2 regions of the Photorhabdus stackebrandtii genome follow, and region 2 is predicted to be linked to the other one. Evidence: predicted binding sites of a transcription regulator. Region 2 holds the regulator's gene; the other holds the start of a gene.
The links. The regulator PhoB, encoded in region 2, activates phosphate uptake and scavenging genes when phosphate is short. The targets are predictions, from matches to a motif close to CTGTCATAAAACTGNCNNAT.
Positions count from the first base shown of each region.

Region 1 (16,935 bases), on a different contig from region 2:
CGCTGCACTTTTCCTGAAGTGATTGGGTTCCCATTTAGCTTGAAGGGTATAGCGGAAAACATCTTTGTACTTTGCTGAATCATTGGCCTGCTGGCTATGATAGATCAAACCCAGTTGCAGCTGTGTCGCCGGATAGGCATCCACAAAACCAGATAATCTGGCCTTTTCAGCTTCATCAATCAGGGCAAATGGCAACAGATCCAACGTGTCTGCGATAGGTTGTGAGAGTTCAACCTGATGGCTCAACTCAGAAATGGTCAGGTATTGCGTCAACTGCGACAGAGTGACTTTGATGCCTGCTTTTTCAGCTTCGGAACGGATTTTCAGCATCAGGATTGAATCACCACCGATAGCGTAGAAACTATCTCTAATACCAACATTGCTGATGTTCAGAACGCTTTGCCATATTTTAACCAAGGTTTTTTCAAGTTCGGTTGAGGGCATATGTGCCGCCTCAAGAACTTTATCCTGTGTTAGCTGACTCAGCGCATTGCGATCCGCCTTACCATTCGGTGTCAGAGGAATAAAGGGTACAGCAATAAATTTTGCCGGTACCATAAATTCAGGTAAGGAGTCTAACAGACGGTCACGCAGCGTATCTGCGGTATAATTTTTACTGGCGACATAATAGGCGCAAAGATAGGTGCCACGTTGCTCATCATGCTCAGGAAGGACTTCTGCACTGGTAATGCCCGACATTCTCTCCAGCGTGTTCTGGATTTCGCCCAACTCGATCCTGTTTCCACGGATTTTTACCTGATTATCAATACGTCCAAGATATTCGATGCTGCCATCAGGCAACCATCTGGCCAGGTCCCCGGTGCGGTACCAACGCTCTGTTGTTAAACCGGATATGTCACGGATAAACTTCTCATCAGTTAATTCAGGCTTGTTAAGATATCCACGAGCCAGACCCACGCCACCAATTTGTAATTCCCCTGCTACACCAATTGGCTGCCGGGTGTTGTGAAGCGACATAATACGCAGCGCGGTATTATTGATAGGATAACCAATTGGCACTCGGGTAATGTCTTCTGTTGAATCAGGAAAGATCTCATAGTAGGAAACATCGACTGTTGCTTCGGTGGGTCCGTATAGATTAACTAATAGCGGCACGTCTTTGCCAAACTGTGTAAAGATCTTCTTAAATTGATTTACCCGGGCGGGGGATAATGTTTCGCCGCTGGTGAAAATTCTGCGTAGACTGCCAATTTGGCGGATCAACTCAGGTTGCCTTTCCAGTACATTCAGGAAAGGAAGCAGCATTGAAGGAACAAAGTGCACTGTCGTTACATCATATTCTTTAATCGCTTTAATGATCTCTAAAGGATCTTTTTGTGCTCCGGGTGGCAACAAAGCGACAGAGGCGCCAGTCATTGACCACCAGAATAATTCCCATATGGAAACGTCAAACGAGATAGGTGTTTTTTGCAAAATAACATCGGTTTCATTTAACGGATATTTCTCCTGCATCCATTCCAACCGGTTAACGACTGATCTGTGTTCAATCATTACACCTTTCGGCCACCCGGTGGAACCTGAGGTATAAATGATATAAGCCAATGAATTGGGGCCAGAACGATTACGTAATGGTAATGTTACGGTATGAGATGCATCCCGGCTGTTTAGCACTTGATAGTGTTCAGCGAGTGTTTCATTGATTGGGTATTCTGTCAGAATAACGAAAACGCCACTATCTTGCAGAATATATTCTATTCTTTCAGCAGGATAAGAAATATCAATGGGCAGGTAAGTTGCCCCCACTTTCAGGGTGGCAAAAATGGAAGCTAACATTTCCTCGCTACGTTCCATCATAACGGCAACAACATCCCCGGATTGCACTCCATGCCCGACCAGCATGGATGCAATACTATCGGTATGAGTCCGTAGTTGTTGATAACTCCAGGATTGTGCCACGTGTTTTGCCGACTTAATGGCAATGGCTCCAGGATGTAAAGCAGCCTGTTTTTCAAATAAGGTAGAAATGGTTTCTCTATCAGAGAAAGAGATGTTCGGCCCCTGTTCAAAGAATTGCAGTTGTTGTTGCTCCTCTGTCGGAGAGATATCAATATGTGAAATCCAACTGTCCGGTGCTGTGATGATTTGTAAAATTATTTGTGAGAGTGATGCGATAAACTGTTCAAATGAATAGTCAGTATTGAAAACATCAGCGGCACCCCAGAAATTGATAGCGACATCATTGTTATCACCGTTGGTCATCATATAAATGGCTAAAACATCTGTTTCATGACCATTGGCGTAAGCATTTACATGGTACTCAATCTCTTCGAACGCAGGAATCTTCTGTAACTGAATATAGGAAACTATGACATCAAATAGCTGGCGGGAAATATTGCCGGCTCTATTGCGTGTTTTTATTAGTTGGCTCAGAGGAACATGTTCATATCGTTTCAGGAATTTGATTTTTTTCTTAATTTGCTGTGCTAATACCCGCAAGCTCATCTCGGAGTCAACTGTCACGGAAATTGGCAGCGTATTGGCCCATTCACCAATGATATTGATATTACTTTCCTGACGGTTAAATAGTGGGGTGCCGATAGTGATATGAGAATTGTTGTGTATCCGAGCTAATAAAATAGCCAGTGCTGTGGTCATAACTAGAAAGGGGGACATTCCAGTTGCTAATGCACTTTCAACCTGAGAACGGGTTAATGTCATCTGCTGTTTTATAAATTGGGTATTTTCGGTTGATTTCTTACGGGTAAATAAAACGGGTTCAACTCCCTCGATAGTTTTCGCCAACGCAGAGACATCATTCACCATAGAATGATGTTTTAGATGTTCTATCGAGCGGGTAATAGCCTCCAGATACTCTTTTTGCGTGTTAACATATTCTGGGACGGGTTTTGAACTCTGATATTGCTGGAGGATTTTGGTGCTGAGTAAATTTATCCCCCAACCATCGCAAACAATATGATGGGTACGTAACAAAAGGGCAACATAATTAGCCTGGTTCAGGGTGACAATGGCGACTTCTAACAGAGGAACACCGGTTAAACTGAAGACTTTAGCCGGCCATGCCGAAATAAAGTCTTCACTAGTTTGAGATTGTGATTGTAAATATTCGTTGTTGATTATCTCAACTTTAACCTCAGCCATACAATGATTGATACGCTGGGTTAATAACTCATTTTCTTCTAAAATTTGTATTTTGCCGATGATTTCCTGATTAAGAACATTATTTACCGCCATAACGAGCTTATCAAGATTAATATCCCCGGAAAGATACCGTATATGTGCCAAAGTGTATTGAGCACTTTGTGGATTGCGCTGATTTTCAAAAAAGATATCTTGTTGATACGGAGTAAGAGATATTAAATTTTGTAATTGTTTCATATCGTAATCCTTGGAGACGAAAAGGAACACTCTATGTCATTGCAATTATGTCGACTTTTCATTGTCAAGCAAAGAAATGACATAACTAATTGATTTATTATAAAAATAATCATATTTTTGATTCTGGTTGGGTGAGTCATGTATTATTTTTCATATTTATTAATAATAGACATAATTTGTCATCTGTGACATAAATTGTAAATTATATTTAAGTTTTTTAACCGCTAAAGAGTAAAATTTTTGCTCGGAAAATTGTGAGTTAATAAATCCTTCCCATTTTGCAAGGTCAGCGCATGAGTTACATTTGGGAGGCAAGATCATCGTCGTTTCTTTAGCCATTGCCTGCGAAAAAGTGAGTATCCATTCAGCATTGAAGCATTGTATTGGTTGCATGACAGAAAATGTGACGCGCTTCCTGCTTTATTGATAATGAAAAACAGGCCAGAGGGTTCAATCGGAGAAAAAGCGAACTAAATTGTTTATTATGGTAAGAAAAGATTAATAGAAACCTATCCGGGTAGTTTTTTGTCCAAGCATTGGGATGTATTGAAAATGATCGATTCAGATCCTCGTCAGGAAGAAAAGGTTTATGCTAGCGCGGGGATCAGATGGGAAGATGATATGAAGCGGAAAGCATTGTTTGTTTAGCCTGTCTGATGAATTTGGTGCAGTTATCTGGTGGATTTCGGTTAATTCCCCGGTAGCCAGGATATTGATGAATAAACCAGTCGGTGACGAAATTATCGTAAAAAATCAATGTATAACAGCTAATTACAGGATTTTGCCAGTCAGTGGTTTACCACTGAATTAATCATTTAGATTAATAACGTACGAAAATAAGTCCTATAGAAATTATCTTAAAATATATATATCTGGCTTCTATCTTTGGTTTAATCTTCTTCATAATGATAAATTTAGCAAAGCATGTAGTATTTATTTGGAGTTCAATAATGCAAGAAGGTAACAAAATCCTTGTGGTGGATGATGACATGCGCTTACGAATGTTATTAGAGCGTTATCTGACAGAGCAAGGTTTTCAGGTACGTAGTGCTGCTAATGCGGAGCAGATGGACCGCTTATTAACACGGGAATCTGTTAGCTTAATTGTATTGGATTTAATGTTACCTGGTGAAGATGGGCTTTCTGTTTGTCAAAGACTGAGAAAACAAAATAATCCGGTGCCGATTATTATGGTGACGGCAAGAGGGGAAGAAGTAGACCGTATTGTTGGGCTGGAGATTGGTGCTGATGATTATATTCCTAAGCCATTTAATCCTCGTGAGTTATTGGCGCGTATCCGGGCGGTATTACGCCGTCAGGCGAATAAATTACTGGGCATACCTGCTGAGGATGATGCAATTATTAATTTTGGTAAGTTCAGTCTTAATCTGAGTACCCGGGAAATGTTTCAGGGAGATGAACATATAGTGCTGACCAGTGGTGAGTTTGCCGTACTGAAAGTGTTGGTTTCTTATCCTGGTGTGCCGCTGTCCCGTAATAAGCTGATGAGCTTAGCCCACGGCCGGGAATACAGCACCATGAAGCGATCTATTGATGTTTTGGTTTCACGTCTGCGCCGTGTGATTGAAGAAGATCCTGCACACCCGCGCTATATCCGGACCATCTGGGGGCTGGGTTATGTTTTTGTGCCTGATGGAAGCCGTGTATGAAGCGATTGAGATTCTCCCCTCGCAGCACTTTTACCCGTACTTTATTCCTGGTCGTGGCTATGCTGTTTATCAGTCTGGTCACCAGTTACCTGATCGTTGTGAATTTCGTTATCATGCCAAGCTTGCAGCAGTTCAATAAAGTGTTAGCGTATGAAGTTCGTACTTTAATGGCTGAAAAATTGAAGCTGGAAGATGGATCTTTTCTGGTTATCTCACCGGTAGTGCGCCGGGAGATTTATCAGGAGTTGGGTATTGCGCTGTATTCTGAGTCTGATGCAGAGAGACAAGGTTTACGTTGGGCCAGGCATTATGATTTCCTGAGTGAGAAGATGAGTCAATACCTTGGTGGCAACGCTGATCTTCGCCTGGAAATCAATAAAGAGAGCCCTATACTTTGGCTTAATTCTTATTTGGCCCCCGATATTTGGGTCAGGGTTCCTCTGACTGAAATCGAGCAAAATCAATTTTCACCTATTTTCCGTTATACATTGGCAATTCTATTACTGACGTTTGGTTGTATCTGGCTTTATATCCGTTTTCAAAACCGGCCTTTGCTGGAAATGGAGTATGCTGCCAGACAGGCGGGTAAAGGGATTATGATGCCCACGGTGCGGGAAGCGGGTTCTCCGGAAGTTCGTGCTTCTATTCGTGCATTTAACCAAATGTCCGCAGGAATAAAGTCATTGGAAAGTGACCGGACGATATTAATTGCTGGGGTAAGCCATGATTTACGAACTCCACTGACACGTATCCGGTTGGCAACAGAAATGATGAATAAGGAAGATGCTTATTTGTCTGAGTCTATCAATAAAGATATTGAAGAATGCAATGCCATCATTGCGCAATTTATTGATTATCTTCGTACCGGGCAGGAAATGCCAATGGAATTCTGTGAACTTAATTCTATTCTCAAAGAGGTTATTTCCGCAGAAAATGGCTATGAGCAGGATATTGAAAATAATCTGTCTCTGCCCCCAATAACCGTTAACGCGAATCCGATTTCTATTAAACGGGCATTGGCTAATATGCTGGTTAATGCCAATCGTTATGGTAATGGCTGGATTAAAGTCAGTAGTGGTCAGACCGATGAGTTTGCTTGGTTTCAGGTAGAGGACGATGGCGCAGGAATTAAGCCGGAAGATTTGCCACGGTTATTTCAGCCATTTGTTCGGGGTGAAAGGGCGCGTAGCAACAGTGGGACGGGGTTAGGTTTGGCTATTGTTCAGCGAATTATTGATGCTCATGACGGGAAAATTGAAATTGGTACCAGCACCAGAGGTGGATTATCTATTCGTGCTTGTATTCCTGTTGTGGAAGATAATTTTTAATGGCCTGATGACAATCTCCAGCTTCAATTTCATGGCCTTTGGAGATGACAGTTTTATGTCAGCATCAGGCTGAATTTGCATTGCGCTGTCATAAAAATGTCATAATTAAGACATTTTGCTGTAACTAAACTGACCTATTTTCCCTTCTGCACCTTTTTTAATCTGACGAACACATTTCTTTGTTGATTCTCAATATCCCATTAGGAGGGATTATGAAACTGACGCGTACCACTGTAGCCGGCATAATGGCAGCGACGTTTTCTCTGATAACCCTACCTGTATTCGCTGCTTCCAGCTTGACGGGGGCAGGTGCGACATTTCCCGCTCCGGTGTATGCCAAGTGGGCAGATTCTTATCAAAAAGAGACAGGTAATAAAGTCAATTATCAAGGCATCGGTTCTTCCGGTGGCGTAAAACAAATTCTGGCAAATACCGTTGATTTCGGTGCTTCCGATGCGCCCTTATCTGATGAAAAATTAGCGGCTGATGGTTTGTTTCAATTCCCGACGGTCATCGGCGGGGTCGTGCTGGCGGTTAATATCCCAGGTATTAAATCCGGTGAATTAACACTGGATGGTAAAACGTTGGGTGATATTTATTTAGGTAAAGTGAAAAAGTGGAATGATCCGGCGATTACTAAATTGAATCCGGGGGTAAAACTGCCGGAGCAGGATATTGCAGTGGTACGTCGTGCGGATGGCTCCGGTACCTCTTTTGTGTTTACCCGTTATCTCTCTAAAGTGAATAGCGAGTGGAAAGAAAAAGTCGGCGCAGGTTCCACAGTAAGCTGGCCTGTTGGTTTAGGTGGTAAAGGCAATGATGGCATTGCTGCATTCGTTCAGCGCCTGACGGGTTCCATTGGTTATGTTGAATATGCTTACGCTAAACAGAACCATCTGGCTTATACCAAACTGATATCCGCAGATGGCAACGTTATCAGCCCGACGGAAGAGAGTTTCAGCGCCGCCGCGAAGAAAGCGGAATGGCACAAAACCTTTGCTCAGGATTTGACACACCAGCAAGGTGAAAACGCGTGGCCGATTACTTCCACTACATTTATTCTGGTTCACAAACAGCAGAAAGACGCCGTCAAAGGGGCAGAAATACTGAAATTCTTTGACTGGGCTTACGAGAAAGGTGGTAAGCAGGCGAATGATCTGGATTATGCAACCCTGCCCAAAGAAGTGGTTGAGCAAGTTCGTGCGGCCTGGAAAACCCATGTAAAGGATAGCAGCGGTAAGATTCTGTATTAAATCGTGTTGATGGCAACGGTTTGAAGTATCGATTAAATTTGTAGTTTTGATTTCTCCCCCGTTAAAGGGGGAATTTACCCGGATGAGAATAAGCTCTATGGCCGAACAAAAAACGGCAATAAAAGCACCCAGTAAAAACGGCGATATTATTTTCAGCGCACTGGTTCGGCTAGCTGCGCTGATGACTTTGTTTTTGCTGGGAGGCATCATTATCTCATTGATTATTGCCTCCTGGCCTAGTATCCAGCAGTTCGGCATCTCTTTCCTCTGGCATAAAGAGTGGGATGCCCCGGCAGAACAATTTGGTGCATTGGTGCCTATTTACGGTACGTTGGTCACTTCGTTGATTGCCCTGATCATTGCGGTGCCTGTCAGTTTCGGGATTGCACTGTTCCTGACGGAACTGGCACCTAACTGGCTGAAACGCCCGCTTGGTGTAGCAATTGAGTTGCTGGCCGCGATTCCAAGTATTGTTTATGGAATGTGGGGATTATTTGTGTTTGCACCTCTGTTTGCCACCTATTTCCAGCAGCCAGTTGGCAATGTCCTTTCCGGTATGCCAATTGTGGGTGAACTGTTCTCCGGTCCTGCCTTTGGCATCGGCATTCTGGCGGCAGGTGTCATTCTCGCTATCATGATTATTCCTTATATCGCCTCGGTTATGCGTGATGTATTCGAACAAACCCCGGTGATGATGAAAGAATCCGCTTATGGCATCGGTTGTACTACCTGGGAAGTTATCTGGCACATTGTGTTGCCTTACACCCGCAATGGTGTGATTGGTGGTGTCATGCTGGGCCTTGGCCGGGCGCTGGGGGAGACAATGGCAGTGACTTTTATCATCGGTAATACTTACCAGCTTGACAGTTTCTCACTGTTTATGCCGGGTAACAGTATTACTTCTGCGCTGGCGAACGAATTCGCTGAATCTGAATCTGGCTTACATACCTCGGCATTAATGGAGCTTGGTCTGGTTCTGTTTGTGATCACCTTTATTGTGCTGGCGTTGTCAAAATTAATGATCATGCGTCTGGCGAAGAATGAGGGGCGTTGATATGGCAACAATGGATGGGCAAAAGCCGATTGATGCAAAGGCGCGTAGCCGTAAACAGGCATGGCGCCGTCAGAAAAATCGCTTCGCTCTGCTATTATCAATGGCGACCATGTTGTTTGGTCTGTTCTGGCTGGTGTGGATTCTGTTCTCCACCATCACCAAAGGCGTCGATGGTATGTCGTTGGCGTTGTTCACGGAAATGACACCGCCACCGAATACCGAAGGTGGTGGCCTGGCAAATGCCATTGTGGGGAGTGGCTTGTTGATTTTATGGGCGACGATTATCGGTACTCCGCTGGGGATCATGGCGGGTATCTATCTGGCTGAGTATGGCCGCCGTTCATGGTTGGCAGAGGTGATCCGCTTTATCAACGATATCTTGCTGTCAGCGCCTTCTATTGTCGTCGGCTTGTTTGTTTACACTGTCGTTGTAACGAAAATGCAGCACTTTTCCGGTTGGGCTGGGGTGATCGCCTTAGCGTTGTTGCAAGTGCCGATTGTCATCAGAACCACTGAGAACATGCTGAAACTGGTTCCTGATAGCTTACGTGAAGCAGCCTATGCCTTGGGAACACCTAAATGGAAGATGATTTCGGCCATCACGCTGAAAGCCTCAGTATCTGGCATTATCACTGGTGTGTTGCTGGCAATTGCCCGAATTGCCGGGGAGACAGCGCCGTTGCTGTTCACCTCTCTCTCAAATCAGTTCTGGAGTACTGATTTGAGTCAGCCAATCGCCAACTTGCCGGTCACTATTTTTAAATTTGCGATGAGTCCATTTTCTGAATGGCAGCAACTGGCGTGGGCAGGCGTATTATTGATAACCCTGTGTGTATTGCTGATTAACATTGTAGCGCGTGTGCTGTTTGCTAAGAAAAAGCACTGACTGATATTTTCAACAGAGAGAAGTAAATGAACATGGCTAATGATATCGCTGGCAGTAAAATTCAGGTACGTGATCTGAACTTTTATTACGGCAAATTTCACGCGCTGAAAAACATTACGTTGAATATTGAAAAGAATAAAGTAACGGCTTTTATCGGTCCGTCTGGTTGCGGTAAGTCTACGTTGCTACGGACTTTCAATAAAATGTATGAATTGTATGGTGAGCAGCGGGCAGAGGGAGAAATTTTGCTGGATGGCAATAATATTCTGACTGATAAACAGGATGTGGCGTTGCTGCGTGCCAAAGTGGGAATGGTATTCCAGAAGCCGACGCCATTCCCGATGTCTATTTACGACAATATCGCGTTTGGTGTCCGTCTGTTTGAGAAACTCTCAAGAGCAGAAATGGATGAACGTATTCAGTGGGCTTTAACCAAAGCTGCATTATGGAATGAAACCCGGGATAAACTGCATCAGAGCGGATACAGTCTGTCTGGTGGTCAGCAGCAGCGTTTATGTATTGCCCGTGGAATTGCGATCCGTCCGGACGTTCTATTATTGGATGAGCCTTGCTCTGCACTTGATCCGATTTCTACCGGTCGTATTGAGGAGCTGATCAGCGAATTGAAATCTGAATATACCGTGGTGATTGTGACTCACAATATGCAGCAGGCCGCGCGTTGCTCAGATCATACCGCGTTTATGTACCTTGGAGAATTGATTGAATTCAGTGACACAGACACATTGTTTACCACACCAAAAATGAAACAAACTGAAGACTATATTACCGGTCGTTATGGTTGATTACGGGGCGTAACATGGACAATCTGAATCTCAATAAACATATTTCTGGTCAGTTTAATGCTGAACTGGAGCATATCCGTACTGAACTGATGGTGATGGGTGGGCTGGTGGAAGAACAGCTCTCTAAGGCGATTACCTCGATGCATAATCAGGATGCAGAGCTGGCTCGTGAAGTGATTGAGGACGATCATAAAGTCAATATGATGGAAGTCGCTATTGATGAAGCATGTGTTCGTATCATTGCCAAGCGCCAGCCGACGGCCAGTGATCTGCGGCTGATTATGTCAATCTCGAAAACCATTGCTGAACTGGAAAGAATCGGAGATGTGGCAAAGAAAATTTGCCAGACGGCACTTGAGAAATTCTCATATCAGCATCAGCCACTGTTGGTGAGTTTGGAATCGCTTGGTCGCCATACCATCCAGATGCTGCATGATGTTTTAGATGCTTTTGCTCGCATGGATCTGGAAGAAGCTATTCGTATCTATCACGAAGATAAAAAGGTGGATAAAGAATATGAAGGCATTGTCCGCCAACTCATGACTTATATGATGGAAGATCCCAGAACCATCCCAAGTGTGCTGACTGTCCTGCTCTGTGCACGTTCTATTGAACGGATTGGCGACCGTTGCCAAAACATCTGTGAATTTATTTTCTACTATGTCAAAGGGCAGGATTTCCGGCATGTAGGTGGTGATGAGCTGGAAAGGTTGCTGACTAAAGATAACAAGTAACTTGCTGACAATGCTGGCGTTTTTTGCCGGCACTGTTTTATCTTATAATTCTTAATAGTTATAAATATAGTTTTTTATATTATTTCCTGCACTATAGTGAAATTGATAGCTTGTGGTGATTAATAAACATTTAATTACCGTCAGGAGTTTTCAATGAAATCCCGTGTTCTTGTTACGGCGTTGCTAGCTGGGTTAGCACTGGTTACTGGTGTTGCGAAGGCCGATAAACTGGATGATATTAAAAAAGCCGGCACAGTGCGGATCGCTGTTTTTGACAGTAATCCGCCGTTTGGTTTTATTGACCTGCAAACCAAAAAACTGGCGGGTTATGATGTGGATATCGCAAACGCGATTGCTAATGATCTGGGTGTTAAACTGGAACTGCGTCCAACTAACCCGGCAAACCGTTTGCCACTGCTGGCATCAAAGAAAATTGATCTGATTGCTGCCAATTTTACGGTAACGGATGAGCGTGCTAAACAAGTCGATTTTTCAATCCCTTATTTTGCCACCGGGCAAAAATTTATTGCCCGTAAAGGCGTTCTGAAATCTCCGGATGACATTAAAAACTTACGTATCGGTGCTGATAAGGGAACGGTACAGGAAATCACTCTGCGTGAGCATTATCCGACAGCAAAAGTCATCTCTTATGACGATACGCCTCTGGCATTTGCTGCGCTGCGTAACGGCAATGTACAAGCAATCACTCAGGATGACGCTAAACTGGTCGGTCTGCTGGCTAACGTACCGGCAGCACAAAAAGCGGAGTTTGAGATCTCTCCTTTCAGCATCACCCGTGAATATCAGGCCGTGGCTGCGTCAAAAGGGGAAGAGCGCTTAGTTGAAGCGGTGAACCAAACGCTGCTGAAATTGGAAAAAGAGGGTGAAGCAGAGAAAATTTATAACCGCTGGTTTGGCCCGGAGACCAAGTCGTCTCAGCCGCGAGGTGACTTTAAGTTTGCGCCTTTGGAGCAGCAAGCTAAGTCCTGATAAGTTAAAACTTCGGTAATCAGCCCCGCGCCTTGTGTTGCAGGGTTTTACCATTGGTAATGTTTGGTAATCGTAAGATATGTTTGAGTTATTTGTTACAGAACACTTGCTTGCTCCCCAATATCTGGCGTGGCTTTGGCAGGGTTTCCTGATTACGCTATGGATATCCGCTTGTACCGTTGTGGCTTCCACGTTGCTGGGCTTTGTTCTGGCTGTTGCCCGTGACAGCCAACTAAAAATTCTCCGTTGGCCGGTAACGGCTTACACCACCCTATTTCGTAATACGCCTCTGCTGGTGCAATTGTTTTTCTGGTACTTTGCATCAGGGCAAATACTGCCGCAAGAGGTAATGTTCTGGTTGAATACACCTCATGAAATCAATCTGTTAGGTCTATCATTGGTATGGCCTTCGTTCGAATTTCTGGCTGGATTTATCGGCTTGACCCTCTATACAGCCCCCTTTGTCGCGGAAGAATTACGGGCAGGTATTCAGGGCGTAGGGCGTGGGCAAAAATATGCGGCTCATGCATTGGGACTGACTGGTTGGCAGGCAATGCGATATGTCGTACTGCCGCAGGCATTGAAGATAGCAATGCCGCCATTACTGGGACAGTATATGAATATTGTGAAAAACTCGTCGCTGACAATGGCGATTGGTGTGGCTGAACTGTCATACGCTTCTCGTCAGGTGGAAACCGAAACACTGAGGACATTTGAAGCATTCGGTGTTGCGACGGTGCTGTATATCGCCACGATTGCGGTCATGGAAGGTTGGGGACAATGGCGTCAACAACAAGCTATAGCAAGAGGATATTAAAATGGATTTTTCAGTTATTGCAGAAAACTGGCGCTACCTACTATTAGGAACCTTTCCTGATGGCCCTCTTGAAGGCGCAGCGTTGACATTAGTTATTAGCCTGATGGCGGGTGCGATTTCTATTGTATTAGGTACAGTTGCAGGCGTTGCTTTGGCAATGCTGAAAGGCTTCTGGGTTAACCTGTTAGCCGCAGTATTGGGTTTTTTCCGTGCAATTCCCGTCATTATGCTGATTTTCTGGACTTACTTTCTGCTGCCTGTGATGCTTGGTATGGAAATTCCTGAAATTACTACAGTGGTTTGTGCTCTGGCGTTGATCACCTCCGCTTATCTGGCTCATGGGGTGAAAGCGGGAATTATTGCGATTGGTGCGGGTCAGTGGCAGGCAGGGTTATCATTAGGTTTTAACCGTTGGCAGGTACTTTGGTACATTGTTTTGCCACAGGCATTACGTATGATGGTACCTTCTTTTATTAATCAATGGATCGCTCTGATAAAAGACACTTCCCTGGCTTATATTGTTGGCGTGGCAGAACTGTCATTCTTGGCAACTCAGGTTAATAACCGCAGTATGGTGTATCCGACAGAAGTCTTTTTATTTGTCGCGTTGATTTATTTTGTGATGTGTTTGACACTGGAATTGACAGCAAACTATATTGTTCGCCGTTTTTCTCTGCAACGTAGAAAAATATCTATTTTCCGTTTTTGGCGGAAAGAAAAATTAATCTTGGCTCCTCAGTGTTAATTTTTTATTTAATTATTTTTACTTACGGTATAATCTCCCTATTTTAATTATAGGGGGATTTTTAATATTAATTTATTTTTCCTGATTTTATATGATAAAAATATATTTTCACCTTGAAATATAGACAATAATTTTAAATAAATAAGTGGTTCTATGGAAATAATAGAAAGTCGTTGAAATAACAGAATAAATAATCTTTTCAGATAATATGTTGGTGATTAACTTATAAAATATTATAATAAATCTGATATTTATTGTTGCTTATTAGATTTACACCTTCTGGATTACAAAAGTATTCGATATTTTAATAGACTTTTATTGTCTGTGGTTAAAAGCCTGTTTCAGGATTATTTCTCATATTTCCTCAATAATCATAGTGTTGTGTAACTGATTGATTATCGGCGTAGCAATCGTTTCCTTTTTTGCCAGATTTATATGACTCTTCTTGCCTGTTTGTTATACGATAAGTCGAAAATTTCGCAATTTTTTTGGAACAAATAACTTATGAGTATGATGATTCCCAGCGCTGAAAACGCTCAGGGCTTACTTGAACGTGTGTTCAAATTGCAAGAACACAAAACGACGGTGCGGACTGAGGTGATTGCCGGGCTGACCACGTTTTTAACTATGGTTTACATTGTCTTTGTTAACCCGCAAATTCTGTCGGTTGCGGGTATGGATATCAAAGCGGTGTTCGTGACAACCTGTCTGATTGCCGCTCTGGGCAGTATTATGATGGGATTGCTGGCAAATCTGCCGGTTGCAGCCGCACCTGCTATGGGGCTGAATGCATTTTTTGCTTTTGTGGTTGTGGGTGCAATGGGTGTTTCATGGCAGGTTGCTATGGGGGCTATTTTCTGGGGCGCTGTTGGGTTCTTGCTGTTGACAATTTTCCGTGTCCGTTATTGGATGATTGCAAATATCCCGCTTAGTTTGCGGGTAGGGATTACCAGCGGTATTGGCTTGTTTATCGCCATGATGGGGCTGAAAAATGCGGGTATCATCGTACCTAATCCAGACACTATTGTTACCGTGGGTAATTTTGCTTCGCATAATGTCTTGCTGGGGGCGTTGGGCTTTTTCATTATTACGATTCTGGTGGCCCGTAATATTCATGCAGCTGTGTTGATTTCCATTGTGATCACCACGGTAATTGGCCTGATATTGGGGGATGTAGAATATAACGGGATATTTGATTTACCGCCAAGTGTGACGACGGTTGTTGGTCAGGTTGATATTGCTGGTGCGCTAGATATCGGTCTGGCAGGGGTTATTTTCTCTTTTATGTTGGTTAATTTGTTTGACTCCTCTGGTACTTTGATTGGGGTAACAGACAAAGCTGGACTGGCGGACAGCAATGGTAAATTTCCGCGTATGAAACAGGCGCTGTATGTGGACAGCCTGAGTTCGGTTACTGGTGCCTATATTGGCACTTCTTCCGTTACGGCATTTATTGAAAGCTCCTCTGGTGTTTCTGTTGGTGGCCGTACTGGGCTGACAGCGGTGGTTGTGGGAATTTTATTCCTGCTGGCTATTTTTATTTCTCCATTGGCGGGAATGGTTCCGGCTTACGCCACTGCCGGAGCATTGATTTATGTCGGGGTGCTAATGACGTCCAGTCTCACCAGAGTGACATGGAATGACTTAACCGAATCGGTTCCGGCATTTATCACCGCAGTAATGATGCCATTCAGTTTCTCAATCACAGAAGGCATTGCTCTTGGCTTTATCGCCTATTGTGCAATGAAAGCAGGAACTGGCCGCTGGCGTGAAATCAGCCCTTGTGTGGTGGTGGTGACATTGTTATTTGTGCTGAAAATGGTATTTGTGGATGCACATTAAAGGCGGATGAAGTGTTGAAAGCCTGTTAAATCAGGCTTTCAAATTTCAGAGAAAACTACTGATATTTTTCCGGTGACACAAAACCTACGCAGATTGGTATTGGTTTCGTTTCAGGTTCAGGCTGGAAAAGAAACTCTTCAGTACTCTTTATTTTCAGTTTTGGCCAGTCTTGCAAAACGCGGTGAAAATCTTCCTGCTCACAGGTTTTACCCTTTCCTCCGATCAAAATAGCGCCGTCACGTATAATATCGCTTGCTTTAACATGACGGTTATAGATATTTGGCACTTGCTCTTCCAACGTCCAAGGTTGGATCGTGTCTGGTTGACTTGGTGCGTAGAACGTTAGCCACTGATGCAAGTATTCGCCCCCGACATAATGCAATGGTGTTGAATAGAGCTGTTGCCAGCGTTGATCCAGTTGCCAGGAAAAATCTTTGATGCCTTCAAATTCATGGCCGGCACCGCGGACATTAGCGGCCATAACAAAAACATATCCCATCAAAACCAATACTGCGGTAACTGCCAGCCCGCGTAGAGTGCTGAGTAATGATTTTTGTGGAAAACGGGTAATAGAACCGACCAACAGCGCTGATGAAACAGACATAAAGGGTTGCAGCCATTCAGTCATTCTTCCGCCTTTATTGAATGAGAACCAGCAATAGATAATCAGCAATGGTAACAGAATAACCATGTTTGCCAGTCGGCCCGGTTGCTCTTTTGGCCAGCCAATACGGCCTCCAAGGGTGTAGATAATGATGCCAACAATAATCAGTGGATAAAACACGGATAATAACGATCTGGTAGTATGCAGATTGAAACCGCTATTTATCTGTGAATCTACCCATTTGAAAGCAGCAAAATCATTGTTCCACAGCCACCAAACGTTAGGCAGTACCAGCATAAACCAGATAACCAGGGCGATATAGAGAGCCGGCTGGCGGTAACATTGACGAACTCTGGGTACAAACAATGTCAGTAGAAAAACTGAGCCGACCAGTGCCAGGGAAGAGTATTTCCCCATCGTCGCCAGCCCGGAACTGAGTGCAAATGCTATCCACCAATGTGGGTTGTCATATACCGCCCGCAGGAAGAACAGCATAATCCACGGCCATAGCATAATCAGTAGATAATTATCATTGTAAGGGATAATATCAAAGTTGATAATACCAGACAGGTTTAATGTCAGCATGGCGAGCCATGCCAGCTCTTTTTTTCCTGTCAGCCGGAACGCCAGATGCCATACACCAAGCATACCAATAGCGATAGCGATAAAGTGTATGAAGTACCAGTAAAAACTTAATGAAATACCGCTTATATGGATAGCAGGCAGTATCATTGCGCCCACCAGCCACGGATTTTTAGGTGATCCCCATTCTCCGTTTTTACCCCAATTCAATGCTTCAACGGCATCATAGGGGACGGTTGGATCAAATGAGTAACCCACTATAATCCATAA
Region 1 is NZ_PUJV01000010.1:73,950-90,884, forward strand. It holds gene C5470_RS10800 (non-ribosomal peptide synthetase) at 1-3,357, opposite strand, end outside; gene C5470_RS23625 (GreA/GreB family elongation factor) at 3,998-4,168, shown strand; gene ompR (osmolarity response regulator transcription factor OmpR) at 4,308-5,027, shown strand; gene envZ (two-component system sensor histidine kinase EnvZ) at 5,024-6,355, shown strand; gene pstS (phosphate ABC transporter substrate-binding protein PstS) at 6,568-7,608, shown strand; gene pstC (phosphate ABC transporter permease PstC) at 7,706-8,662, shown strand; gene pstA (phosphate ABC transporter permease PstA) at 8,664-9,548, shown strand; gene pstB (phosphate ABC transporter ATP-binding protein PstB) at 9,581-10,351, shown strand; gene phoU (phosphate signaling complex protein PhoU) at 10,366-11,085, shown strand; gene C5470_RS10845 (ABC transporter substrate-binding protein) at 11,239-12,075, shown strand; gene C5470_RS10850 (amino acid ABC transporter permease) at 12,155-12,892, shown strand; gene C5470_RS10855 (amino acid ABC transporter permease) at 12,894-13,637, shown strand; gene C5470_RS10860 (NCS2 family permease) at 14,148-15,479, shown strand; gene C5470_RS10865 (ArnT family glycosyltransferase) at 15,535-16,935, opposite strand, start outside.
Region 1: the regulator PhoB is predicted to act here: its motif matches at 6,441-6,460, upstream of pstS (phosphate ABC transporter substrate-binding protein PstS).

Region 2 (16,935 bases):
TGCGGGAACCAGACCGTGAATCGTTAACGTCAGGCTCATCGGACCACGGGTGGTGTCACCACCGATAAGCTGCATGCCGTAATAACGTAATTGTTCAAAGAGGCTGTCACTGAAACCACTTAGCCAACGCTCATCTATTTCTGGTAATGTCAACGCAAGTGAAAGCCAAGCAGGATCAGCACCGACAGCGGCCAGATCACTTAGATTCACCACCAGAGATTTATAAGCCAAATCTTCAGGAGAAATATCAGGTAAGAAATGAACACCTGAAACCAGGGTATCCGTGCTGACAGCTAACTGCTGTTTATCGGCCAGCGTCATCAGCGCACAGTCATCACCAATACCCAGATTTACGTCACGCCGGTTAGTTACCTGGCGACCAAAATAACGCGCAATGAGGTCAAATTCGCCACATGCCATAATAAAATCCCAAAAAATTACTGACGATTATGAACATAAGGCCGGTATCCCGGCCTTACAAATCATCGTCTACGGTGGGAAAAACCCGGTAAGCAGTGAGAATTATCTTTTCTTGCGTACTGCTGGGCCAGATTTATCCAGTACCCCGTTCACGAATTTGTGACTATCCTCAGCACCGAAGACTTTCGCCAATTCGATAGCTTCGTTAATAGCCACTTTATAAGGGACATCATCACGATAACTTAGTTCAAACATAGCAACACGCAAAATGGCTTTTTCTACCTGACCTAACTCTTCAAGCTGACGGGAAAGATAAGGAGCCATCAAAGCATCCAGTTTAACCGCGTTCACAGCTACCCCTGACAGCAATTCACGAAAATAGGTTACGTCAACACCAGTGACGTCCTGCTCCGACAGAAACTGTAATTCAACGTCAGCAATGTCATTGCCAGATAATTGCCATGAGTATATAGCCTGAACAGCGCACTCACGAGCACGACGACGAGCAGCAGGTTTCACAAGATTCCCCTTAATTAAAACTAAAATCAGCCTTTAATGGCGTTAATTACATTGATCATTTCCAGTGCGGTTAATGCAGCTTCTGCGCCTTTATTGCCCGCCTTGGTTCCCGCGCGTTCAATCGCCTGTTCAATGCTTTCTGTAGTCAGAACACCAAATGCTACTGGGATTTTACTGGTCATTGCTACATTAGACAGACCGGAACTGCATTCACCAGCAACGTATTCAAAGTGAGCGGTACCACCACGGATAACAGTACCCAGCGCGACAACTGCGTCATATTTTTGGGTTTCGACCAATGTTTTTACCGTCAACGGTAATTCATATGCACCAGGAACCCAGACAACAGTGATATTTTCTGAGGCAACCTGACCGATACGCTCAAGCGCATCTACCGCACCTTCCAACAGATTGTCATTAATGAAGTTGTTAAAACGTGCAATGGCAATCGCCACACGAGCTTGTGGAGCTGCAACAATACCTTTGATTACGTTCATAGCCTTCCTTATATCTGTTCATATCCGCGGGGGGGCGGATTCTATCATATTCTTTCGTTAGCCGCGCCTGCCGATTTAGCAACAGAGCATAAAAAACAAGCGGGTTAACCCACACTCACACATTCAGTCAGTATACAGGCCGCAGACACAGACGAAGATCAGGCCCAACTTGCTGTACATCAAAAATGTTAAATTCCGGTGCATCCGCCAGATTTTTAAGTTCAGGAATGGTAAACAAGCCACAAGCAGTATCACCCAAGACTTTTGGCGCAACGTAAAGTATCAGCTCATCTACCAGCCCCAAAGTCAGTAATGCACCAGCCAACAGTGGACCGCATTCGGCCCAGACCGTATTAATCTGACGTTTACCCAATTGCATCATCAGTAACACTAAATCTACACCAGCATTATGAGCAGGCAGCAGTATCTGTTCCACATTTTCAGGCCAGTTATGTTCATCTGCTTTAGTACGAGCAAGCCAACAATGGCCGGGTTGTTGTATGACCTGATGCTGCGGGGTAACACGGTTCTGACTATCAACAATAACACGCACTGGTTGACGAAGAGTTTCTTTAGGATAAACCGCCTGAGTTTCTGCATCCAGTTCATTCCAGCGAACAGTCAGGCCAGGATCATCAGCCAGAATAGTACTGCTGGAACTCAGAATCGCACTGCACTGAGCACGGAATTTCTGCACATCATAACGAGCCTGAGATGAGGTAATCCATTTGCTTTCTCCAGAAGCCAACGCAGTTCGTCCGTCAAGAGAAGCCGCCATCTTCAACTGAATATACGGAAAACCTGTACGCATCCGCTTCAAAAACCCTTTGTTGAGGGATTCCGCCGCCTCCATCATCAGCCCATGTTCGACTTCAATACCCGCCTGTTGTAGCTTATAAAACCCTCTTCCCGCGACCTGCGGGTTAGGATCCTGCATAGCGGTAATCACACGGCTAACGCCGGCAGCAATCAAGACATCGGCACAAGGCGGTGTTTTACCGTGATGGCTGCATGGCTCAAGAGTGACATAAGCCGTTGCCCCTTTGGCTTTATCTCCGGCCATGCGCAAAGCATGGACTTCAGCATGTGGCTCACCAGAACGTAAATGAAAACCTTCCCCAACAATCTGCCCATCACTCACAATCACACAACCGACATTAGGATTAGGTGATGTGGTAAAACATCCCTGACGCGCCAATTCGAAAGCACGCGTCATATATTTTTCATCGTTATTCACTACTTATTAATCCTGTAATTTAGCAATCTCTTCGCCAAATTCACGAATATCCTCAAAGCTGCGATAGACGGAAGCAAAACGGATATAGGCGACTTTATCCAACTTCCTCAATTCATCCATTACCAGATTACCAACCATTTTAGATGGAATTTCCCGTTCACCGGTAGCACGTAACTGAGATTTAATACAGCTAATCGCGACTTCTACATCATCAGAACTAACCGGACGTTTCTCCAGAGCTTTTTGCATACCTCGGCGCAGTTTTTCTTCATCGAATGGCTCCCGGATATCATCACTTTTTATCACTCTCGGCATAACTAACTCAGCCATTTCAAAAGTGGTAAATCGTTCATGACACTCAAGACACTGGCGACGCCGGCGCACCTGCGAGCCATCCCCCACTAAACGGGAGTCAATCACTTTGGTATCAACAGCAGCACAAAATGGGCAATGCATATCTCTTCCTGATGGTTAGTCCGAACTCAGTTTACAGTTTACCTTAATCTAAACAAAAAACACCCTGCCAGCTGGATACTCACAGGGTGTTTGAACAGCATTAAGGCAGAATAATTAAGGCAATAAAGATGGCTGATCAGCCCCTTCTTTCTCAACCTTTTGCTGGATCATGTGTTCGCGCTTCATACCCAGTTTCAACGCCAATGCGGAAGCAACATAGATAGAAGATATCGTACCGATAGAAACACCGATTAACATCGCCAGCGAGAAGCCTTTCAGCATTGCACCACCGAAAATATACAGCATCAGCACAACCAGTAAGGTGGTCGCAGAAGTCATGATGGTACGGCTCAGTGTTTGCGTCAAAGAGACGTTCATAATTTCATACGACGTACCCCGGCGGATCTTACGGAAGTTTTCACGGATACGGTCAGAAACCACAATACTGTCATTCAATGAGTAACCGATAACGGACATCAGCGACGCCACAATTGTCAGGTCAATCTCGATATGAAACAACGACAGAACCCCGAGCGTGATGATGACGTCATGCGCAAGCGCAAGAACCGCCCCCAACGCCAGACGCCATTCAAAACGGAACCCAACATAAATCAAGATACAGATAAGCGCCGCCAATAGCGCCATCGCCCCATTTTGGGCAAGTTCAGCACCGACACTTGGCCCAACAATTTCAACACGATTTACACTCGCATCTTTATCAACGGAGTCATTGATGACTTTAATAACCTTCTTACTCAATTCCTCATTCGCAGCACCCATCAGCGGTGGCATACGCACCATCACGTCACGGCTGCTACCAAAATTTTGCAACAGAGGATCTTCAAAACCCGCTTTCGCCAGGCTATCACGCATCTTATCCAGATCAGCCGGTTTACTGAGTTTAATTTCAATTACCGTTCCACCAGTAAAATCCAATCCCCAGTTAAACCCACGGGTTGCCATCACAAAAACAGAAGCCACTAACAGCAGCAACGAAATTCCGAAAGCAACGTTGTCCCAGCGCATAAAGTCATGGACTTTACGACCGTAGTTCAATTGTTCAACAGTATAATCCTGTGCCACAACGAGCTCCTTAAATTGACAGCTTCTTAATACGCTTACCGCCATATAGCAGGTTCACGATAGCCCGGGTACCTACAATAGCGGTGAACATAGAAGTGGCGACACCAATTGACGTTGTTATCGCAAAGCCTTTAATTGACCCTGTACCAACAGCGTAAAGAATGATCGCAGTAATCAGCGTAGTCAGGTTGGCGTCGATAATACTGGAGAAAGCGCCTTTATAGCCTTCATGTATCGCTTGCTGTATGGTACGGCCATTACGCAGCTCTTCTTTGATACGTTCGTTGATCAGTACGTTAGCATCGACTGCCACCGCCAGCGTCAGAACAATACCCGCAATCCCCGGCATAGTGAGCGTAGCCCCCGGCAACAGAGACATAACACCGACAATCAGCACCAGGTTCGCCAGCAGCGCGCTACTCGCAATCAAACCGAATTTACGGTAGTAAATCACCATAAACAAAATTGATGCGATAAGCCCCCACAAACAGGCTTCCAAACCTTGCTCGATATTTTGCAAGCCAAGGGTTGGCCCAATGGTACGTTCTTCCACAATCTGAATCGGTGCGATCAGAGCACCGGCACGCAGCAGCAAGGATAACTGACGGGCTTCAGTTGCATTAGAAATACCGGTGATACGGAAATGACTCCCTAGACGAACCTGAATATTGGCGATGTTAATCACTTCTTCATTTTTGACTAACACAGCCCGACCATTAGCATCTTTCTTACCACTGTCTTTATATTCCACAAACAGCGTTGCCATTGGTTTACCAACGTTATCCTTTGTGAAATTAGACATCGCGGTGCCACCGGCACTGTCCAGTGAAATATTCACTTCCGGACTACCATACTCATCCGTACCAGAGGTTGAATCTGTAATATGATCCCCGGTCAGAATAACACGCTTATATAACACAACCGGGCTACCATCACGGGTATTTTTCACCTCAGAATCACCCGGGACACGACCTGATGTAGCCGCAGTAGAGTCAATACTGGTATTGACCAAACGAAATTCCAGGGTTGCTGTCGCGCCAAGAATTTCTTTAGCGCGGGCAGTATCCTGAATACCCGGTAACTCCACCACGATACGGTCAGCACCTTGACGCTGAACTAACGGTTCGGCCACCCCCAGTTGGTTAACGCGGTTACGCAGAATGGTAATATTTTGCTGTACCGCATAAGAACGGGCTTCACGTTGACGTTCATCACTCATCACCGCTTTCAGGGTATTATTAGCTCCAACACTGAACACTAAATCACGGTGACGATTGGTAAGATAGCTCTCCGCATCAGAACGGGCTTTTTCATCACGGAAGCGGAGCTCTACACCGTAATTATCAATTTTGCGGACAGTGGAATAAGGAATACCTTTTTCACGTAAATCAGTACGCAGGCCATCAATATTCTGCTCTTGCAGTTTGCCTAATGCGGTTTCCATATCCACTTCCATCAGGAAGTGCACACCACCACGCAGATCAAGACCCAGTTTCATTGGCTCTGCGCCAATCTTACCCAGCCAGGTTGGTGTTGCTGGCGCCAGATTCAATGCCACCACATACTGATCGCCTAATGCAGACATCAGGGCTTCACGGGCACGAAGCTGAATATCAGAATTATTGAAACGAGCAAGAATTACACCATTTTCCAGCGCAATAGATTTACTCGTGATTTGATCTTTCTCTAAAACATTACGGACTTGGTCCAGCGTTTGCTCACTGGCGGCAATGCCTCGCGCGCCAGTGATTTGTACAGCCGGATCCTCACCATAAAGGTTGGGAAGTGCATAAAGCAAACCGATGAGGATCGCAGCGATCAGCATCAGATACTTCCACAAAGGATAACGGTTTAGCACGGCAGTTCCCTTCGGGAAAATCAGAAATTACAGAGCCTTCATTGTACCTTTCGGTAAAACGGCAGCGACGAAATCACGTTTAATAGTCACCTCAGTGGTGTCATTCAGTGCTAAAACAACATAACCCGTATCAGCAACTTTAGTTACACGACCAATCAAACCACCATTGGTCAGAACCTCATCACCTTTGGAAATAGAATCCATCAGTTTTTTATGTTCTTTCGTACGTTTCTGTTGTGGACGCAGGATCATGAAGTAGAAGATCAGACCGAAAACAACCAGCATGATGATCAGAGAATATGGACTTCCCTGAGCCGCCGGTGCGCCAGCAGATGCCGTTGCTTCAGAAATAATACTCATTAAACTTTTCCCTCATTGTTATCAAAATCGATAGTAATCAAAAAAACAACCGCAATATGCTATACACACTGAGGTCAGTCAATCACCAATTAAGTCAAATATTTAATAGCGGAACGGGTTTACCAATCCGCTGATAAAAATCTTCAACAAATTGTTCAAGATTACCTTCTTCGATGGCTTTACGGATCCCAGCCATTAGACGCTGATAATACCGCAAATTATGGATAGTATTCAGCCTTGCACCGAGAATTTCGTTACAACGATCAAGATGATGCAAATACGCCCGACTATAATTTTGGCAAGTATAGCAGTCACATTGCTCATCCAACGGTGAAATATCTTCTTTATGTTTAGCATTACGGATCTTAATGACACCCTCGGTGACAAAAAGATGACCATTACGGGCATTACGGGTTGGCATTACACAATCGAACATATCAATGCCACGACGAACCCCCTCCACCAAATCTTCTGGCTTTCCCACCCCCATCAGATAACGCGGTTTGTCCTGCGGGATTTGCGGGCAGACATGTTCAAGAATACGGTGCATATCTTCTTTAGGCTCCCCAACCGCCAGACCGCCTACAGCGTACCCATCAAAACCAATCTCTACCAGACCTTTTACTGAGATATCACGTAAATCTTCGTAAATGCTCCCTTGAATAATACCAAACAAAGCATTTTTATTCTGTAATTCATCAAAACGCTGACGACTGCGAGCTGCCCAGCGCAAGGACATCTCCATCGAACGTTTCGCATAATCCCAATCAGCAGGATATGGCGTACATTCATCAAAAATCATCACAATATCAGAACCCAAGTCATACTGGATTTCCATTGATTTTTCCGGGCTAAGGAAAACAGGCGTACCGTTAATTGGGTTGCGGAAGTGTACACCTTCCTCTTTGATCTTACGCATCGCGCCAAGACTGAATACCTGAAAACCGCCTGAATCCGTCAAAATTGGGCCATGCCATTGCATAAATCCATGCAAGTCACCATGAAGTTTCATGATTTCCTGCCCTGGACGCAGCCACAAGTGGAAAGTATTACCAAGCAGAATTTGCGCCCCGGTTTCTTTCACTTCTTCCGGTGTCATGCCTTTTACTGTGCCGTAAGTCCCCACAGGCATAAATGCCGGCGTTTCCACAACGCCACGTTCAAAAACCAGACGGCCGCGCCGAGCTTTACCATCAGTAGTTTGTAATTCAAATTTCACTTAACCTCCAGGCACCAGATAAACAGTCTGATGCTGATTTCATACATTAATTACAATAAATTAAGAAACTTTTTCCTTGCAAGCCAAAGGATTACGGCGAATAAACATGGCATCACCGTAACTAAAGAAACGGTATTTTTCTGCCACCGCCTCTTTATAAGCGCTCATAGTATTTTTATAACCAGCAAATGCAGAAACCAGCATAATAAGTGTCGATTCCGGCAAATGGAAATTGGTAATCAGCGCATCAACAACCTGATATTCAAAACCCGGATAGATAAAAATCTGCGTATCATTAAAAAATGGCGCAATTAACCCATCCTGGCAAGCTCTTGCTGCGCTTTCCAACGAGCGGACTGACGTTGTTCCGACAGCGACAACCTTATTACCCCGGGCCTTACATGCCAGGACAGCATCAACCACATCCTGCGGCACTTCAGCATATTCAGCATGCATAATATGGTCTTCAATGGTTTCCACACGCACTGGCTGGAAAGTACCGGCCCCTACATGCAAGGTAACAAAAACCATTGCCACCCCTTTTTCACGCAGGGCTTCCAATAATGGCTCATCAAAATGGAGACCCGCCGTTGGCGCGGCTACTGCGCCTGGGCGTTCACTGTATACCGTTTGATACAGCTCGCGGTCCGCCTCTTCATCAGGACGATCAATATAAGGCGGCAAAGGCATATGGCCGACATCATCCAGAATGGACAGCACATCACGCGGATCATCAAAACGTATTTCGAACAGCGTGTCATGGCGGGCCAGCATCGTCGCTTTAACGTTCTCACAGTCACCTAGCAACAGCTCTGAGCCCACTTTTGGCGCTTTGGAAGCGCGCACATGTGCAAGTACTCGCTTATCATCCAACACCCGCTCAACCAGAACTTCCAGTTTACCGCCGGTGGCTTTCCGGCCAAAAATACGCGCGGGTATGACTCGGGTATTATTGAAAACCAACAAATCTCCGGCATTCAGCTTATCAAGAACATCCGTAAAAACACCATGCGTTAACGCCCCTGTTTCACCATCAAGGGAAAGCAGACGGCAACCACTGCGTTGCTCTTGAGGGTAATGAGCAATCATTTCGTCAGGAAGTTCAAAAGTAAAATCGGAAACTCGCATTGTATTTAATCATTCAGAAAAAACAGGCGGACTAGTCTAGTGCCGCAGCTCTAAGGGTGCAACAAATAAGCACATAACTTCGCTGATTTATATTATAATCGCCGGATGAATTTTCTCGCTCACCTTCATTTAGCTACTCTGGCTGAAAGCTCCCTGTTAGGGAACCTGATGGCGGATTTTGTTCGCGGTAATCCAGAGGGGCAATACAGCGCTGACGTAGTTGCAGGCATTCGCATGCATCGACGGGTTGATGTATTAACAGATACCCACCCGTTGGTTACTCAAGCTCGTCACCTGTTCAGTGACCAATATCGACGAGTTGCGCCAATTACATTAGATATTATTTGGGATCACTTCCTTTCCCGATATTGGGATAAACTGGTTCCCGCTTACTCATTACCGGCATTTATTCACCGTGCCCGCAATCAGATAGAACCCCACCTTTATAAAACTCCCGAAAAATTTCAGGAAATGAATGCGTTTTTATGGTCACAAAATTGGTTGATCCGCTATGCGGATCTTACATTTATCTCAAATGTATTAAATGGTATGGCCCGAAGACATCCCAGATTATCTGCTTTATCGGGATCATTTCAGGATATAGAACAACATTATTCTGACCTTGAAGCATTATTCTGGCAATTTTATCCCTACATGATGGAAAAAGCGGAAAATAAAGATTTTTATAACCTTTCCCAAATGAAACTGGAAACCTTACCCAATTAACGCAGGTAAAGCGTTACAGTAAAGAAAATAAAAATAAGGTATTGATAGGTAAAATCTATTGCAAAAATTAGTATTTTACCCTTTATTGATGTACGCTAATTCCTTATTCTACATCCAATTTTCACATAAACCCCAGTTAAAACTACAGGAGTAACTCATGGTTCTGGTAACTCGTCAAGCCCCTGACTTTACAGCAGCAGCTGTCCTTGGCAACGGCGAAATAGTTGGGAATTTCAACCTGAAAAAACACCTGAACGGTAAACCTGCCGTTATCTTCTTCTGGCCAATGGACTTCACTTTCGTATGCCCTTCTGAGCTGATCGCATTCGACCACCGCTACGAAGAGTTCAAAAAACGCGGCGTTGAAGTTGTCGGTGTTTCTTTCGACTCTGAATTTGTCCACAACGCATGGCGTAAAACTCCTATTGATAACGGTGGTATTGGCGAAGTTAAATATGCAATGGTTGCCGATACTAAACGTGAAATTCAAAGAGCATACGGCATTGAGCACCCAGATGCGGGTGTAGCTCTGCGCGGTTCTTTCTTGATCGATAAAAACGGCATTGTTCGTCACCAGGTTGTTAACGATCTGCCACTGGGTCGTAACATTGACGAAATGCTGCGTATGGTTGACGCACTGCAATTCCACGAAGAGCACGGCGATGTATGCCCTGCGCAGTGGGAAAAAGGCAAAGAAGGTATGGGCGCATCCCCAGACGGCGTAGCTAAATACCTGTCTCAGAACGCATCTAAACTGTAACCTGAAACGTTACCCATATTCAGACCAGTTGGTTTCTGCCAACTGGTTTTTTTATCGCTAAAATTCCTCGTTTTGCAACCTCACGCACAAAAAATAAACCTTACCAATAACTATCACCTCTTATAATTAAATTTACAATTGGTTAACATTAAAATTCGTGTAAATAAAACAAGCACTTCCACTTTATAAAAATCACCCCGCAAAACGACAGGAGTTCACAACATGTTAAAAACATGGAAAACACCACTGGCAATAATATCCTTACTCATCTCTTCTCATCTTTATGCCGCTTCAGAACCCGCCGTTGAAGCTAAGAATGGCATGGTTGTCTCGGCCCAACATCTTGCTTCACAAGTTGGTGTAGATATCCTCAAAATAGGTGGAAATGCTATTGATGCAGCTGTTGCTGTTGGCTATGCCCAGGCCGTTGTAAACCCATGCTGCGGCAATATCGGCGGCGGCGGCTTTATGACAATTCATCTGGCCGATGGCACAGATACTTTTATTAACTTCCGCGAAACTGCGCCAAATGGGGCAAGTGCCAATATGTATCTGGATAAAGAAGGCAACATTATTAAAGGCGCCAGTTTATATGGCTACCGAGCTGCCGGAGTGCCCGGAACCGTGATGGGACTGGACAGTGCCCTAAAAAAATATGGCAAATTGAGCCGTAAACAGGTCATGGCGCCAGCAATTAAACTGGCACGTGAAGGTTATATACTGACCCGTGCAGACACAGACATTCTGGACACATCAATCAAACGTTTCCGCAACGATCCAGAAGTAGCCCGCATTTTCCTGCGTAAAGATGGTTCCCCTTATCAACCGGGCGACAAGTTGATACAAGCCGATCTGGCAAATACACTGGAATTAATTGCCAAAAAAGGACAAGAAGCGTTCTATCATGGAGATATTCCTAAACGAGTCGCAGAAGCAGCTAAAAAATCAGGCGGCATTATTACCGAAGCCGATTTTGCCAATTATAAGATCTCAGAAACAACCCCCGTCACCTGTAGCTATCGCGGTTATAAATTTATCTCTTCACCGCCACCCAGTTCAGGAGGGGTAACAATGTGTGAAACCCTGAATATTCTGGAAGGCTACAACCTAAAAGAGATGGGGTTCAACTCTGCTGATTACATTCACACACTGACAGAAGCAATGCGTCATGCCTATATGGATAGAAATACTCACCTTGGCGATCCGGAATTTGTCAAAAACCCAATCGATCGTTTACTGAGTAAGAGCTATGCCGAATCTCTGCGTAAAAAAATAAAACCAGGGGAAGCAACATCATCAGAAAATGTTCAGCCGGGTATTGAACCACACGAGAAACCAGAAACCACACACTATTCTATTGTCGATAAAGAAGGTAATGCAGTTTCAACCACTTATACAATCAATGGGCTTTTTGGTGCTGTCGTTATCGCACCTGGAACCGGTTTCTTCCTTAATGATGAAATGGATGATTTCACAACAAAAATTGGGGAAAAGAATCTGTATGGACTCGTTCAAGGTGCGACTAACTCTATTGCCCCCGGTAAGCGTCCACTATCATCAATGAGCCCGACACTCGTCACTAAAGACAATAAGATATTCCTTGTTCTGGGCTCACCCGGTGGCTCCCGTATTATCTCTATCACTCTGCAAACGGCCTTAAACATCATTGATCACGGTATGCCTCCTCAGGAAGCAGTCAATAGCCCCCGTATTCATCACCAATGGTTACCAGATGAAGTTTATTATGAACAACGTGGTGTTTCTAAAGACTCACTGAATTTACTGGAAAAAATGGGATATAAGATGGTGGAACAAACACCGTGGGGAGCAGCCGAGTTAATTATGGTTGGTTTACCAAAAGCCGCTGGCGTTTCAAATGCAGGCCATTCGGGTAATGATGCTGCCGTATCTGGTCAAGTTCGTGAAAACTATTTCTACGGCGCCAATGATGTTCGACGCCCGGCAGGCGCTGCCATTGGTTACTAATAATAGATAGTTCAGGAAGCCAGCAATATATAAAAGAAGGCCAAAATAGCGGGATGGAATACCTTTCTCAGACACTCCATTCCGCGCTTTCTCTAACCATCTGGCAATGACGAACAGTCAAATAAACAGACCGCCATTACTAATGACTTTGACTTTCTCGTGTATTAGGACGTCCCCAAATTCGATCATAAGCACCAAACACAACCAGAACCAGCAGAGATGGTGCTAACCAAGCCAATCCTTGATCGGCCAATGGTAAACGAGTTGCCCAGTTTGGTAATAAATACACCAGAGTTTCTGATGACTTGATAGCATCTAAAATACCAAACAGCAGACTGATCAACATAGCCGAAGCCAAAATACGACTGAAATTATTCCACCAGCGCAGAGTAAAACTCAGAACAATCAAAACGATACAAGGTGGATAAATCGCAGTCAGCACCGGAATAGAAATATTGATCAAATGACTCAAACCAAGGTTAGACGTCAGCATGGAGAACAAACCAAGGATCAGAACCAATGAACTATAAGACAAAGGCAGATAACGGCTGAAAAACTCAGCACACGCACAAGTCAATCCAACCGCAGTTACCATACAGGCAATAAAAATCAACGCAGCAAGGAAAAGAGTGCCAACACCACCAAAAGTATGCTGAACATAGGCATGCAAAATTACAGCGCCATTTTCCGCATGAGGAATTAGTGATCCACTGCCAGAACCCAATTTGAACAGAGACAGATAAACCAGCACCAGACCAAGCCCGGCAATCATCCCAGCCCACATTGCATAACGGGTCAACAATGACGATGAAGCAACACCTCTTGAACGCGCCGCATTAACGATAACAATACCAAATACCATAGCGCCCAAGGTATCCATCGTCAGATAACCATTAACGAAACCACTGGAGAATGGGATTTGCTGATAAGCATCAATTGCAGGCATTGAGGTACCTGCGGGCCAAAGTAAAGCGGCAACACCCAGTATACCTAACGCCAGCATCTTAATAGGCGCCAGCACATGCCCAACAGTATCAAGTAAACGACCAGGGTACAGCGAGACAGCAATCACCAGGGCAAAATAAATCAGACTGTAAATAAAGAGCGGTAATTGACCTGAACCGGCAAGGGGAGCAATACCCACTTCAAAAGAAACCGTTGCCGTACGTGGAATTGCAAATAAAGGGCCAACAGCCAGATAACAAACCGCCGCAAGCAGCAAACCCGCAGCCTTACCAATAGGTGAACTCAGCTCTTCAATACCACCGCCTACTTTTGCCAACGCGATAATTGTAATTACTGGTAAACCAACCGCAGTGACTAGAAAGCCTAACGCAGCCACCCAAACATATTCACCCGATTGTAATCCCACCATAGGAGGAAAAATAATATTTCCCGCCCCGACAAACAGGGCAAAGGTCATAAACCCTAATGCCAAAATATCCTTAGATGATAAACGATGTGTCATAATGATTATTAATGTTTTATTACCATTTTAATGGCTTGAATAATATAAATACTACCAATAGTTAACCCCACATTGGCAATATCGAACCCTAATTTAACGATTTATTATCAAAATGATACTCACTGATATCTGTCCAATACAGAATTATTATGGTTATCATAGATAGAATCGCCAGCAACTGCCCACAAGTAAAACTTTTATAGTACCAGAAGGCAATAGATAAACCAAAATGCAGAGTTATATACTGCACTCTTTTTCAAAACTAGTGATTGCTGTTAGCTATCATTGAATACACACTATATGATTTGCGTTTTTTTTAACCTGTAAAGCTAATAATTAATTGCGAAGATTAATTATTACTTTTAATCAAACTATTCTTATCTCTTTTACTGGTTATTCTATCCGGTACAATCAATCTTGACGGTAAAGTAAAATTAAAAGTTGTTCCTTGTCCTATTTCACTGGCGATTTCAAGGTGGGAATGATGATGATGTAAGGCATGTTTAACAATAGCAAGGCCAAGGCCGCTTCCACCCGTTTGTCTGGAGCGTGCTTTATCTACCCGATAGAAACGTTCGGTCAAACGGGGTAAATGTTCTGCACTGATACCTGGTCCATTATCTTTCACGATAAACTCGGCACCGTGGGAGTTCTTTTTCCAACTGACATCAATCTGCGTGCCTTTCGGGGTATGATTAACCGCGTTATAAACCAGATTAGACATTGCACTACGAAGCTGCTCTTCATTGCCGAAAACTTTCAGTTGTTCACCAATATCAAAATTAATTTTATAACATTCATTACCAAGCGCAGCGGCTTCCTGACGCAATACCTTAAGCATCAGAGGCACATCAACTATTTCATTTATATCAATCTGAGGAGCAGCTTCGATTTTGGAAAGCTGCAACAATTGCTTCACCAGACTATCCATCCTCCGGGTTTGCTCCTGCATCGTATTCAGTGCCTTATTACTCAGCGAACCAGACACCTCCTGATCCTGCATAACTTCCAGATAACCCTGCAATACAGTTAAAGGGGTACGCATTTCATGGCTGACATTCGCAAAAAAGTCACGGCGGGCATTTTCCAGGGCCCGTTTCTGTGTCACATCCCTGGCAACCATTAATAGTTGATCCTCAGAGTACGGCATAACCCGAAACTCAACAGTAAAACCATTATTTAATTCTATTGATAACGGGCGTGCAAAATCCCTGGAGAGCATATACCGATTAAAATCAGGATAGCGAAGTAAATTAAAAATAGGTTGACCATTATCCTCAGGCCAACGGAACCCCAATAAATACTGGGCCAAACGGTTACACCAGAAAATATTACCCTCGGTTGTCATCATAACAATAGCATCTGGCAATAACTCAGCACCACTACGAAACCGTTTGATCAATAGCGCCAGTTCACGACGCCGTTTCCGGTTCCGTTGCTGCATCTGGTAAATGCCGTAGAAAATGGGCTCCCACCCGCCTCTTCCCGGCGGTGGCAACATACTGCGATCTAACCATAACCAATCCGAAAGTTTCAGCAAATTATAGCCATGCCATATCAGCGCCAAAAATACCGCAGCAAACAAACACCAGGATAAATGACCAACAAACATCGACAGAATTAATGCAGGCAAGCAAAAAAGAAACAGTTCTGAAACCAGTTTTTTCCAAGATAAACGTTCTAACACATCAGGTTCTCCGGTGCGCAAACTCAGTAACGGGTAGAAAAACGATAACCAGTACCACGAACGGTCTGCACCATTTTATCATGACCACCAATCTCTAATACTTTACGTAAACGGCGAATATGGACATCGACAGTTCTGTCTTCGACATAAACATTGGCTCCCCAAACATAATTGAGCAACTGTTCACGGCTGTAGACCCGCTCAGGATGAGTCATAAAGAAATGAAGTAATTTAAATTCGGTCGGTCCCATATCCAGAGCCAGATCCTGGCTGGTCACGCGATGAGAAGTGGCATCCAAAATCAAGCCATCCATTTCAATGATATCTTCCATCACCATAGGCGAAATACGCCGCAATACCGCTTTGACTCTGGCAACCAGTTCCTTAGGAGAAAAAGGCTTGGTTATATAGTCATCTGCCCCGACTTCGAGGCCACGAACCCGATCTTCCTCTTCACCACGTGCCGTCAGCATCATCACCGGAATATCACGGACATTATTATCCCGTTTCATTTGCTTGATTATCTGCAAACCGGAACCACCGGGGATCATCCAATCCAGTAACACCAAATCAGGATAGGGTTCAGATAAACATGCCAAGGCGGAATCATAATCCTCCGCCTCTACCGGCTGATAGCCATTTTTTTCCAGTACAAAACAGACCATCTCACGAATTGGAGCTTCATCTTCAACGACCAGAATACGTCTTGTCATGGTTAATCCTGTTAATATATTGAGAAAAACGCGACTGAGTTTGAAAAGCATTATGCGTCAGCTTTATGACAGATTTATGAAATCCTGCCTCGGTTATCCTTCACCTGCAAACTGTTTCGCAATAATTAATTTAAACAACTGTCATATTTCATTATGAATGCGAGGCAACTCGGAAATATATTCACGAAAGCGGATTTACAAGCGACATCCAGAATATAGCCATTATAATCAACATTCACTTTAACCCATTGCGGTGGCACTATGCGTATTATTCACACTTCGGACTGGCATCTTGGTCAATATTTTTTCACAAAAAGCCGGGCTGCTGAACATCAACATTTTCTGCGTTGGCTGATTAAACAGGTTGAAAATTACCAGGTCGATGCATTAATTGTTACCGGAGATGTATTTGATACCGGCTCGCCGCCCAGTTACGCCCGCGAGTTATATAATCGCTTTGTTGTTGAACTGCAACCTACTCGCTGTCAGTTAATTATCTTGGGTGGTAATCATGATTCCGTGGCAACGTTGAATGAATCAAAGGAACTGCTTTCCTGCCTGAATACCACCGTCATTGCGAATGCTGACGAAGATCCACAAAAACAAATAAAAGTGCTCAATACCAAAGAAGGCAATATCGGCGCCATCCTCTGTGCAATCCCTTTTCTGCGACCAAGAGATATTATGACCAGCCAGTCGGGCCAGTCAGGAGAACAAAAACAACTGGCATTACAGGAAGCGATTGCAGAACACTATGATCGACTCTATCAGCAAGCATGTAAATTACGTGATGAGTTGAATTTACCCTTACCTGTTAT
Region 2 is NZ_PUJV01000012.1:7,729-24,663, reverse strand. It holds gene thiL (thiamine-phosphate kinase) at 1-420, opposite strand, end outside; gene nusB (transcription antitermination factor NusB) at 523-939, opposite strand; gene ribH (6,7-dimethyl-8-ribityllumazine synthase) at 966-1,436, opposite strand; gene ribD (bifunctional diaminohydroxyphosphoribosylaminopyrimidine deaminase/5-amino-6-(5-phosphoribosylamino)uracil reductase RibD) at 1,564-2,673, opposite strand; gene nrdR (transcriptional regulator NrdR) at 2,680-3,129, opposite strand; gene secF (protein translocase subunit SecF) at 3,244-4,212, opposite strand; gene secD (protein translocase subunit SecD) at 4,223-6,070, opposite strand; gene yajC (preprotein translocase subunit YajC) at 6,098-6,430, opposite strand; gene tgt (tRNA guanosine(34) transglycosylase Tgt) at 6,525-7,649, opposite strand; gene queA (tRNA preQ1(34) S-adenosylmethionine ribosyltransferase-isomerase QueA) at 7,710-8,777, opposite strand; gene C5470_RS11895 (acyl carrier protein phosphodiesterase) at 8,883-9,503, shown strand; gene C5470_RS11890 (peroxiredoxin C) at 9,661-10,263, shown strand; gene ggt (gamma-glutamyltransferase) at 10,486-12,249, shown strand; gene brnQ (branched-chain amino acid transport system II carrier protein) at 12,389-13,717, opposite strand; gene phoR (phosphate regulon sensor histidine kinase PhoR) at 14,067-15,404, opposite strand; gene phoB (phosphate regulon transcriptional regulator PhoB) at 15,428-16,117, opposite strand; gene sbcD (exonuclease subunit SbcD) at 16,379-16,935, shown strand, end outside.